One region of the Bacillus sp. FDAARGOS_235 genome, then DNA from elsewhere that is predicted to be linked to it. Evidence: riboswitches for the same ligand, from Rfam matches in the RefSeq annotation. Region 1 holds a riboswitch; the other holds the start of a gene.
What was found. A riboswitch is a leader RNA that binds a small molecule or an ion and turns the genes downstream of it on or off. The one in region 1 is predicted to bind S-adenosylmethionine.
Positions count from the first base shown of each region.

Region 2: linked by a shared signal. The riboswitch ahead of A6J74_RS15155 (methionine ABC transporter ATP-binding protein) and the one ahead of A6J74_RS12985 (sugar ABC transporter substrate-binding protein) in region 1 are both predicted to bind S-adenosylmethionine.

Region 1 is NZ_CP020437.2:2,148,128-2,153,310, reverse strand. It holds gene A6J74_RS12990 (sugar ABC transporter ATP-binding protein) at 1-744, opposite strand, end outside; gene A6J74_RS12985 (sugar ABC transporter substrate-binding protein) at 741-1,853, opposite strand; SAM riboswitch class I at 1,942-2,047, opposite strand; gene A6J74_RS12980 (NCS2 family permease) at 2,139-3,440, opposite strand; gene A6J74_RS12975 (SDR family oxidoreductase) at 3,643-4,509, shown strand; gene A6J74_RS12970 (L,D-transpeptidase) at 4,578-5,183, shown strand, end outside.
Region 2 is NZ_CP020437.2:2,589,910-2,595,092, reverse strand. It holds gene pruA (L-glutamate gamma-semialdehyde dehydrogenase) at 1-716, shown strand, start outside; gene A6J74_RS15160 (cysteine hydrolase family protein) at 966-1,529, opposite strand; SAM riboswitch class I at 1,771-1,875, shown strand; gene A6J74_RS15155 (methionine ABC transporter ATP-binding protein) at 2,000-3,019, shown strand; gene A6J74_RS15150 (methionine ABC transporter permease) at 3,009-3,674, shown strand; gene A6J74_RS15145 (MetQ/NlpA family ABC transporter substrate-binding protein) at 3,696-4,550, shown strand; gene A6J74_RS15140 (HXXEE domain-containing protein) at 4,722-5,183, opposite strand, start outside.

The DNA.
Region 1 (5,183 bases):
AATAGGAAGTGTAAGTTGTTTTCCAGTCATCGATTCTACAATTTGTTGATCTGTAACCTTTGTAATCGCATCAGAAAGTGCGACTTTACCATTATGTAATACAGTTACATCATCCGCGAAATTTCGAATCTCTGATAAACGATGAGAAATTAAGATGATGCCAATTCCTTTTGATGTTAAATCTTTTAATAGTTGCCCGAAGGTTTCAATTTCTTTCGGTCCAAGAGAAGAAGTAGGCTCATCTAATAAAAGATAATTTGTATTGTTGGATAAAGCTCTTGCGATAAGAAGTAATTGTTTTTCATGTAATGAGCAGTTTGAAACATCTTCAAAAATATTTAAATCAGCCTGTACAGTTTGCAAATGTTGTTTAGCGAGTGCGACTAATTTTGACTTTGAAAATAGTACTTTATTTTGCATTGCTAAATGATCGATAAGTACATTTTCTAATACAGATAATCCCGGAATAAGTCCGTGGTCTACTTCTTGTGTTACGAAAGAAATACCGTGCTTTTTTGCATCGCGTGGCGAAGGAAAGGAAACAGACTGATTATCAATTTTTATATCGCCAGCAACTGGTTGAATTTCACCAGTTGCTATTTTCAGTAGAGTACTTTTCCCAGCACCGTTCATTCCTAGTAGGGCATGAACTTTTCCTTTTTGAATATGGATAGAAACATCTTCTAGAACAGGTGTAGCGGCATGATAAGAATGTGTAATGTTTTGAAGAGAGAATGTCATCATTTTTTCTCCTTCTCTAATTTTTTCATCCAAGGAGAATACGCATCTTTCGAGTCTCCCCAACCGTTTATATGTTTTGATAATTGATCCATTGTTATATTTTCTTTTGGTAAACTATTTTTCTTTACTAAATAAGGTTCTAGTGAATAAATATCTGGCGTTTGTTCACCGGCAATTTTTTTGTATAAGAATCGTACTTGAACTTTCCCTACTTCAGCTGGATCCGTTGCAGCCGTAGCAGACCAAGGTGAGTTTTCTTTTTGCATAAGTTGTAAATCTTCATTACTTAAGTCAATGCTGTATACTTTTATATCTGTACGACCAGCTTGTTCAAGTGCTTTAACAGCTCCTTTAGCAAACTCATCCCACGAAGCGAAAATGGCTTGTAAATCTCCTTCTTTCGGATATTTTTTTAGTAAAGCTTCTACTTGTGTTTGTGTATCAAGTGGTGTGTTATTACTAGCAGTACCGAATCGCGCAACTTCTTTTATATTTGGATACCGTTTATAAAAAGCATCAATGATAACGTTACGACGTTCCATTGGAGCAAATCCGCCAACCCATACGACTGCGATATTTCCTTGTCCATTCAAATCTTCTGCTAACGTTTTTAATGATTTCCATGCAAGACTATAGTCATCTTGATCAATAATCGTTACACCTGGTAAGCGTAGATCGTTATCAAACGCGACTACGGGAATGTTCGCCTGTAACGCTTTTTCTACCCCAGGTTTTAATGCTTCAGATCGGCCATGATCAATTAAAATACCATCCACTTTTGAATTAATAGCAGTATCTAAATTTGCAGCCATTTTTGCTAAATCGTTATCAGAATTGTAGACTTGTACACTACCGCCAAATAGCTCGACTTGTTTTTTGACGCCCTCAATATATTGAGAGGAAAAAGTTCCGATAGACATTTGCATAATTAATGCGATTTTTAATGGCTTTTTTATTTGCTTTGGAATTTCTGTTTGTAAATGATTTTCAACTGTTGTAGTTACTTTTTTCACCGTTTGTTGCTTTTGTGAAGAGATAGCATCTTGTTCATTTGTACAAGCCGTCAATGTAAGTAATAGAAAAATAAGTACGATGGAACACAATTTTTTCATAAAAAAATCCCTCCTAAACTAAGAAGAGAGGGGAGGGAGTGAAAATAAAAAACGCCTTTTCATATAGAAAAGACGTCTTATCATATTACTCTTATCTTTCAACACAACGTGTTGTAAGAATTAGCACCGTGCCCATAAATGGGTCGGTTGCCGGGCTTCGTAGGGCTCATCCCTCCACCTGCTCTTGATAAGACATCGAATATTTAACTATTTTGAATTATTCCATGATTCTGTACAGTTGTCAAATGTTTTTTGAAAATAAAAAATCCCTCAGAAAGAGGGATTTTAATGTGGTAAGAATATCAATTGATAAGCGAACAAGATTCCGAATACATACACAAGTGGGTGAACAGAACGGAATTTACCTTTTGCCACTTTCATAAGTGGGTATGAAATAAATCCAAGTGCGATACCTGTTGCGATACTTGATGTAAGTGGCATGCTTAAGATTACTAAGAATGCTGGGAATGCTTCATCAAATGAATCCCAATCGATGTGGCGAACTGAACCCATCATAAGACTACCAACGATAATTAGTGATGGTGCAGTAATAGCTGATACACCAGATACAGCGCTCACTAATGGTCCAAAGAAAGCTGCTAATGCGAATAGAACAGCTACTGTAACTGTTGTTAAACCAGTACGGCCACCAGCTGCAACACCAGCAGAAGATTCAATGTAAGCTGTTGATGGTGTTGTTCCGAACATAGAACCGATTGTTGCTGAGAATGAGTCAGATAGAAGAGCTCGTCCTGCTTTTGGAAGCTTTCCGTCTTTCATAAATCCACCTTGTTGCGCAACGCCAAGTAGTGTACCTGTTGTATCGAATAGTGTAACAAGGAAGAATGAGAATACAACGCCGTATAATCCGTAGTTAATTACATCAGATACAGCAGTAATTGGATTTGATACGATAATACCTTCTGGTAATCCAGGCATTGATGTAACACCGTTTGAGAACGTTAATTGTCCTGTGAAGAAAGCGATAAGACCAGTTAATAGCATGCCGATAAATAGCGCACCATTTACATTTAAAGACATAAGGACAATTGTAATTCCAAGTCCAGCTAATGCTAGTAGAACTGGAGCAGAGTGAAGATCACCAAGTCCAACTAAGTTTGCATCGTTTTTTGTAACGATACCTGTTAAACGTAAACCGATAAAGGCGATAAATAGTCCGATACCAGCAGTAATTGCGTGTTTTAAGTTTTCAGGAATGGCTTCCATTAATTTTGTACGGAAAGATGTGAATGATAACAAAATTAAAATCATACCTGCTACGAATACAGCAGAGAATGCAATTGCGAAAGTCATGCCTTCATGAGCTTTTACAACAGAGTAAGAGAAGTAAGCATTTAATCCCATACCTGGTGCAATTGCGATTGGTAAGTTTGTAAAGATCGCCATAAATAATGTTCCGACAACAGCAGCGATAATTGTTGCTGTAAATGCTTGTTCAAATGGAACACCTGCATCCCCAAGGATGACAGGGTTTACGACAATGATATATGCCATTGTTAAGAAGGTAATAATACCTGCCATAATTTCAGTTTTAATAGAAGTTTTATGTTTTGAAAGGTTAAACATATAAACATCCTTTCTGTTTACGAATAATTTTCACAACAGTTATATATAATATTCGTTTTTTAACTATTTTGCAATAGTTTTGTATAAAAAGTTTACAACAATTCATATTTTGTGTCTTAAATTCGAATATTAATCGTAAAACTATGTGTGAATTGTAATTTTTTATTGTGCACATGATAAGGAAAAGGAGCTGAAGGAAGTTATGCCACAGCAAAAAAGCTTTTTAACAATGCCAGCCCAACATCAAAATAAACAGCCTGGTATTGAATCATTAATGAATCCACTTCCGCAGTTTGAAGATCCCAATTATAAGGGAAGTGAAAAGTTAAAGGGGAAGAATGTGTTAATTACAGGGGGAGATAGCGGGATTGGACGAGCTGTTTCCATCGCTTTTGCAAAAGAGGGTGCAAATATTGCAATTGCTTATTTAGATGAGGAGGAGGATGCGAATGAGACGAAACAACGTGTTGAAAAAGAAGGTGTAAAGTGTGTATTACTACCGGGAGATTTAAGTAATGAACAACATTGTAAAGATATTGTGGAAGAGACTGTTTCGCAGTTAGGTGGTTTAAATATTGTTGTGAATAACGTCGCACAGCAATATCCGCAGCAAGGACTAGAATATATTACAGCAGAACAGCTAGAAAAAACATTCCGTATTAATATTTTTTCTTATTTTCACGTTACGAAAGCAGCACTTTCTCACTTCAAACAAGGGGATGTCATTATAAATACGGCGTCTATCGTTGCATATGAAGGAAATGAAACTTTAATTGATTATTCTGCAACGAAAGGAGCTATCGTTGCTTTTACAAGATCTCTCTCTCAATCGTTAGTGCAAAAAGGAATTCGTGTAAATGGTGTTGCGCCAGGCCCGATTTGGACACCTCTTATTCCATCGAGCTTTGGTGAGAAGAAAGTGTCACAGTTTGGAAGCAATGTTCCGATGCAAAGACCTGGTCAGCCATATGAATTAGCACCAGCATACGTATACTTAGCATCGGACGATTCATCTTATGTTACGGGGCAAATGATACATGTAAACGGAGGCGTTATCGTAAATGGATAGTTTTCATTTATAAGAGCAAAGTAAAGCTAATTGCATTTATTATGATGTTAGTGCTAGGGAGGATTTAGATGAAAAAAGTATTGTTTATCGTAATCCTATTTTTCTGCCTACCAGCTAGCGTTTTTGCTAATACAGATCATTTAATATTAGTTAATCTTACGACGAATCAGCTGTCTTTCTTTGAAGAAGGAAACTATACGAGAACGTTTCCGATAACGACTGGAAGAGATCGTACACCTACGCCAGAAGGTAATTTTTGTATTATAACTAAATATAAAAATAAAGAATACCATCGAAAAAAGATACGTGGTGGTGCACCAAACAACCCTCTCGGTACGAGGTGGCTTGGACTAGATAAAAAGGAATATGCGATTCACGGGACAAATCGGGAATGGACGATTGGAAGTAGGGAATCAAATGGTTGTATTCGCATGCATGACAAGGATATACAATGGTTATATGACCGAGTACAATTACAAACAAAAGTAATCATTTCTCGTTTTCATATGAGTCCGGAATATGAGGCAAATACACTTGGTTATCGTGTTGTGAGTTGGAATGGTCGTAAAGTAGAAGAAGAGCAAATAGGAATACTTACGTTAGTAGATCGCGCGGATATATATTGGCAAGAACCGAATGGGCAGTTAACAAAAGTGAAAACGGTATTGCCGAAT
Region 2 (5,183 bases), 440 kb from region 1:
TCTGGTTAAAACGTGTTATCGCTGAAATGGGCGGTAAAGATACAATCGTTGTTGATAAAGAAGCAGATCTTGAATTAGCAGCTAAATCTATCGTTGCATCAGCATTCGGATTCTCAGGACAAAAATGTTCTGCATGTTCTCGTGCTGTAATCCACGAAGATGTATATGATCACGTATTAAATCGTGCTGTTGAATTAACAAAAGAATTAACAGTTGATAACCCAGCTGTATTAGGTACAAATATGGGTCCTGTTAATGACCAAGCTGCATTCGATAAAGTAATGAGCTATGTTGCAATTGGTAAAGAAGAAGGTAGAATCCTAGCAGGTGGCGAAGGAGACGATTCTAAAGGCTGGTTCATCCAACCAACAATCGTTGCTGATGTTGCAGAAGATGCTCGCTTAATGAAAGAAGAAATCTTCGGACCAGTAGTAGCATTCTGTAAAGCAAAAGACTTCGATCATGCACTTGCAATTGCAAACAATACAGAATACGGTTTAACAGGAGCAGTTGTTTCTAATAACCGCGACCATATTGAAAAAGCACGTGAAGACTTCCACGTAGGTAACTTATACTTTAACCGTGGATGTACTGGTGCAATCGTAGGTTACCAACCATTCGGTGGCTTTAACATGTCTGGTACAGACTCTAAAGCTGGTGGCCCAGATTACTTAGCACTTCACATGCAAGCAAAAACTACTTCTGAAACTTTATAAGAAATAGTAGAGGAGCTTTTCACAGAATGTGAAGAGCTCCTTTTAAATTAGAATCCCATATATTACTATTATTCGAAGAGGACGAGCTAAACCCTATTAATAGCGGGATAAACATGTAAATAGAAATAAAGTGACGGGAAAAGTTGATTTATTAGTCACATTTTTTAGTATTCATTTTAAGAATTTCCTGTATAATACAATTTGAAAGAAAATCTATGGTTTGACAAGAAACACTCTTTTCGGTTTTGCTCACTGAATGGAGTGTTTTTTTGTAACCAAAAATTCCTCTGTACTCATTGCATTTGCATATACTCCATTTAAACTGGCCAAAATTGTATTGTGAATATAAACAGCTGGTATAGTAGCATTCTTAAAAGAAAGATCTTTTGTAGCACAAGCATCGTGTATAACGGTACAATGAAAGCCGAAATCAAAAGCAGCTCTTACGGTAGCATCAATACACATATGAGTCATCATCCCGCATATGACGATGTGTTCAATGTCTAAACGTTGTAATTGTTCTAAAAGATTAGTTTCTCGGAAGCTATTTGGATAATGTTTGAGTATAACAGTTTCTTCTCTAAGCGGACGGACATTCTCGTGAATATGGACACCTTCTGTATTAGGTAGGAAAAAAGTAGCATCATTTTTTATTGCTACATGCTGGATATGAAAAATAGGTCCGCCGTTCATTCTAAAGTGTTTTAGTAGCTCACTGGCATACTCACTTGCTTCTACCGGATTGCGCAATTCCATCTTTCCATTTGGAAAATAATCATTTTGGATATCAACGAGTAATAGAGCTGTTTTCATATATTCACCTTCCTCTGATTTCATATTCAAATAATAGTATTCAATTCATAGAAAAAATAATCCTTTTAAAAAATATGAGGGAGAAGAATTTTACATAACCTTCAAGATTACTATTTTATTATGAATTTTTATTTGAAAATTTTAATAAAGAAATAATTAATATTTTTCTAAAAAATGTATTGACTCTCACTATTCTGAGTTCTATAATGAGAATTAATTAAACGACAATTAAATCGATACATTCTTATCCAGAGAGGTGGAGGGACTGGCCCTACGATACCTCAGCAACGGGTTTTTTAATACCGTGCTAACTCCAGCAAGTCTTTATAGGCTTGGAAGATGAGAAGATGTGAACGAGTACATATAAGTGCTCTCCTTCTTATCTTTTATTACTGATAAGAAGGAGAGCACTTTTTATTTTACCTCGAAAGCTCTACTTCTAGTTTTTACAGCATATAGGAGGGAAGAAAATGATTTCTTTTAATAACGTAAGTAAAGTATATGAATCAGGTGGGCAATCTGTTCATGCTGTGGAGGATGTAACATTATCAGTTGAGAAGGGCGAAATTTTTGGCATTATCGGATTTAGTGGTGCTGGAAAGAGTACGTTATTACGCCTAGTAAACATGTTAGAGAGACCGACTGCAGGAACGATCTCAATAGATGATAAAGATATTACATCCTTATCAACGAAAGAATTACGGAAACTTAGACAAAGAATTGGGATGATTTTTCAAAGTTTTAATTTATTTAATTCAAGAACAGTGTTTGGGAATATTGCTTATCCATTAAAGTTAGCGAAAGTACCAAAGAATGAAATAAAAGAAAGAGTCAATGAACTGCTGAAGTTTGTAGGGCTAGAAGATAAAGCAAACTATTATCCGGAGCAGTTATCAGGCGGACAAAAGCAACGTGTTGGGATTGCTAGGGCACTTGCAACATCACCAGATATACTTATATGTGATGAGGCAACATCAGCCTTAGATCCAGAAACAACGACAGAGATTTTAAACTTATTAAAGAAAGTCAATCGTGAATATAATTTAACAATTCTTCTTATTACACACGAAATGCATGTTGTGAAAGAAATTTGTCACCGTGTAGCTGTAATGGAGAAGGGAAAAGTTATTGAAGAAGGAAAACTGTTTGATGTTTTCACACAACCAAAAACAAAGACAACTCAAAACTTTGTACGTTCTGTTATTAATGACCACTTGCCAGAAAGTGTTCTAGCGAAAATTCAAAATGGTGGTCAGATTTATCGCTTAACTTTTACTGGTGAGGAGACAGGACAGCCGGTACTATCATATATCGCAAAAAACTATAACGTCGATGTAAATGTACTGTACGGAAATATTATTGAACTTCAAAATGTGCTATTTGGAAATCTTCTTGTAGAATTGCAAGGTGAACAGAAGGAAATTCAAAAAGCATTACAACATTTAAGACTGCAAGTGAAGCTGAAGGAGGTAGAAGCTCATGCGAGTTGATTGGAGTATATTTTGGCCTCGCATATTAGATGCGACGGGGGACACCCTCTTAATGGTAATTGTAACCCTTATATTCGCTATAATTCTTGGTATACCTCTAGGTTTACTTTTATATGTAACGAGAAAAGGTAATTTTTTAGAAAATAAATGGGTTTTTTCTATTCTTAACGTCATCATTAATACAATTCGTCCAGTTCCATTCATTATCTTTTTAGTAGCTTTAAGCCCACTAACAAGAAGCGTGATCGGAACGACGATTGGAACAGCGGCAGCAATCTTCCCAATGACGTTAGTGGCATCTATTGGTATTGCTAGAATGGTTGAAACAAATCTTGTCTCAGTTCCGAAAGGAGTAATTGAAGCTGCACAAGCGATGGGCGCTTCACCACTTAGAATTGTTTTTGAAATTCTCGTGCCAGAAGCGTTAGCACCATTGATCTTAGGTGTTACGTTTATGACAGTTGGTTTAATTGAATTTTCTGCAGTTGCTGGGCTTGTCGGTGGTGGTGGTCTTGGTGACTTAGCGATGACATATGGTTATCAACGTTTTGATACATCAGTTATGTTCGTAACGGTCGTTTTACTTATTATTCTCGTACAGATAGCTCAAAATTTAGGAAACTACTTTGCGAAAGTGTTTTTACGCAGATCATAAAAAGGAAGAGGGGAAAAGAAAATGAAGAAAATTTTAGCATTTGCATTATCAGCGATTGTAGGAATTTCAGCACTAAGCGGCTGCTCGGGTGGAGACACAGGTGCAGGAGCAAAAGAGAAAGTAGTTCGCGTCGGTGTAACTGGAACGGATGGAGACGTTTGGGAAATTTTGAAGAAAAAAGCTGAAAAAGAAGGGATTAAAATTAAACTGGTTGAGTTCTCTGATTATACAACGCCAAATAAAGCGTTAGCTGATGGAGATATTGAATTAAACTCATTCCAGCATATTGCTTTCTTAGAGCAATTTAAAAAGGAGCATAAGTTAGATATTACAGCTGTCGGTACAACACAAATTGCACCAATGGGCTTATTCTCTGAAAAATATAAGAAAGCAAATGAAATCCCAGATGGTTCAGAAATTGCTATTCCAAATGATCCAACGAACCAAGCACGTGCATTAAAACTTCTTGATGCAGCGGGGTTATTGAAACTTAAAAAAGATTTTGGTCTATTTGGGGATCCAAGTGGTATCGCTGAAAATCCGAAGAAGTTAAAAATTACACCGGTTATTGCACAGCAAACACCTCGTGTATTAAAAGATGTAGCTGCTTCAGTTATTAATAACGGTGTGGCTGGTCAAGCTGGATTAGATCCAGCGAAGGATCCTATTTTCTTAGAAGATCCAAAGAATGAAAATGCGAAGCCTTATATTAATATTTTCGCAGCTCGTACGAAAGATAAAGACGATCCAACACTGAAAAAAGTAATTGAATTATATCATTCAAAAGAAGTAACAGATGCAGTTAAGAAAGAAACAAAGGATGGTTCAATTTCAGTAGATCTTTCATTTGAGGAGCTTGAAAAAATCGTAAAATAATCATTGGGTTTAATGAACTAATAGAAGGAACCCCTCCGCTGTTAGTTCGTTCAACATATAATCTACTTAACAAACAAAACCCTAATTTTGTACCTTCCAATTTTGTATAACGTAGAATCCAATGTTTGTTAAGTAGAGTGATGGACCGGGAGTTTTCCTGGTCTTTTTTTATTACTGAAAGCAGCTAGCGAATAGTAAGGTAATCCAAATTATAAGGGGATAAGAAAGTAAGCTGAAAATGAGTGTAATTACGAATTGCTTTTTATGAATTAATTGTTTTTTGGATGAAAAAAAGAAAATAGAAAAGATAACAATGAAAACTGAGGATATTACGCCAGGATTATAGGAGCGATAAATCAAAAACAAAATAATATGTTGCACTGCGTTAAAGAAAATGGCCCCTTGTATAAAAATAATCCAGTATATAGAAGACAAGAAGTTTAGTTGATATAGAAAGACGATAAGTACGACGAAGATTGTTAATATGGAAATGGCAATGAAAAATTGTTGGCTAGTTATAAGATGAATTGAAAATTGATTAGCAAGATATTGTCGCATTTGGAAAGCTTCTTCAAGGTTATGAATGAAAAATAATAAAGGAATGATCCAAAGCGTAATAGTGGAATGTTTTTT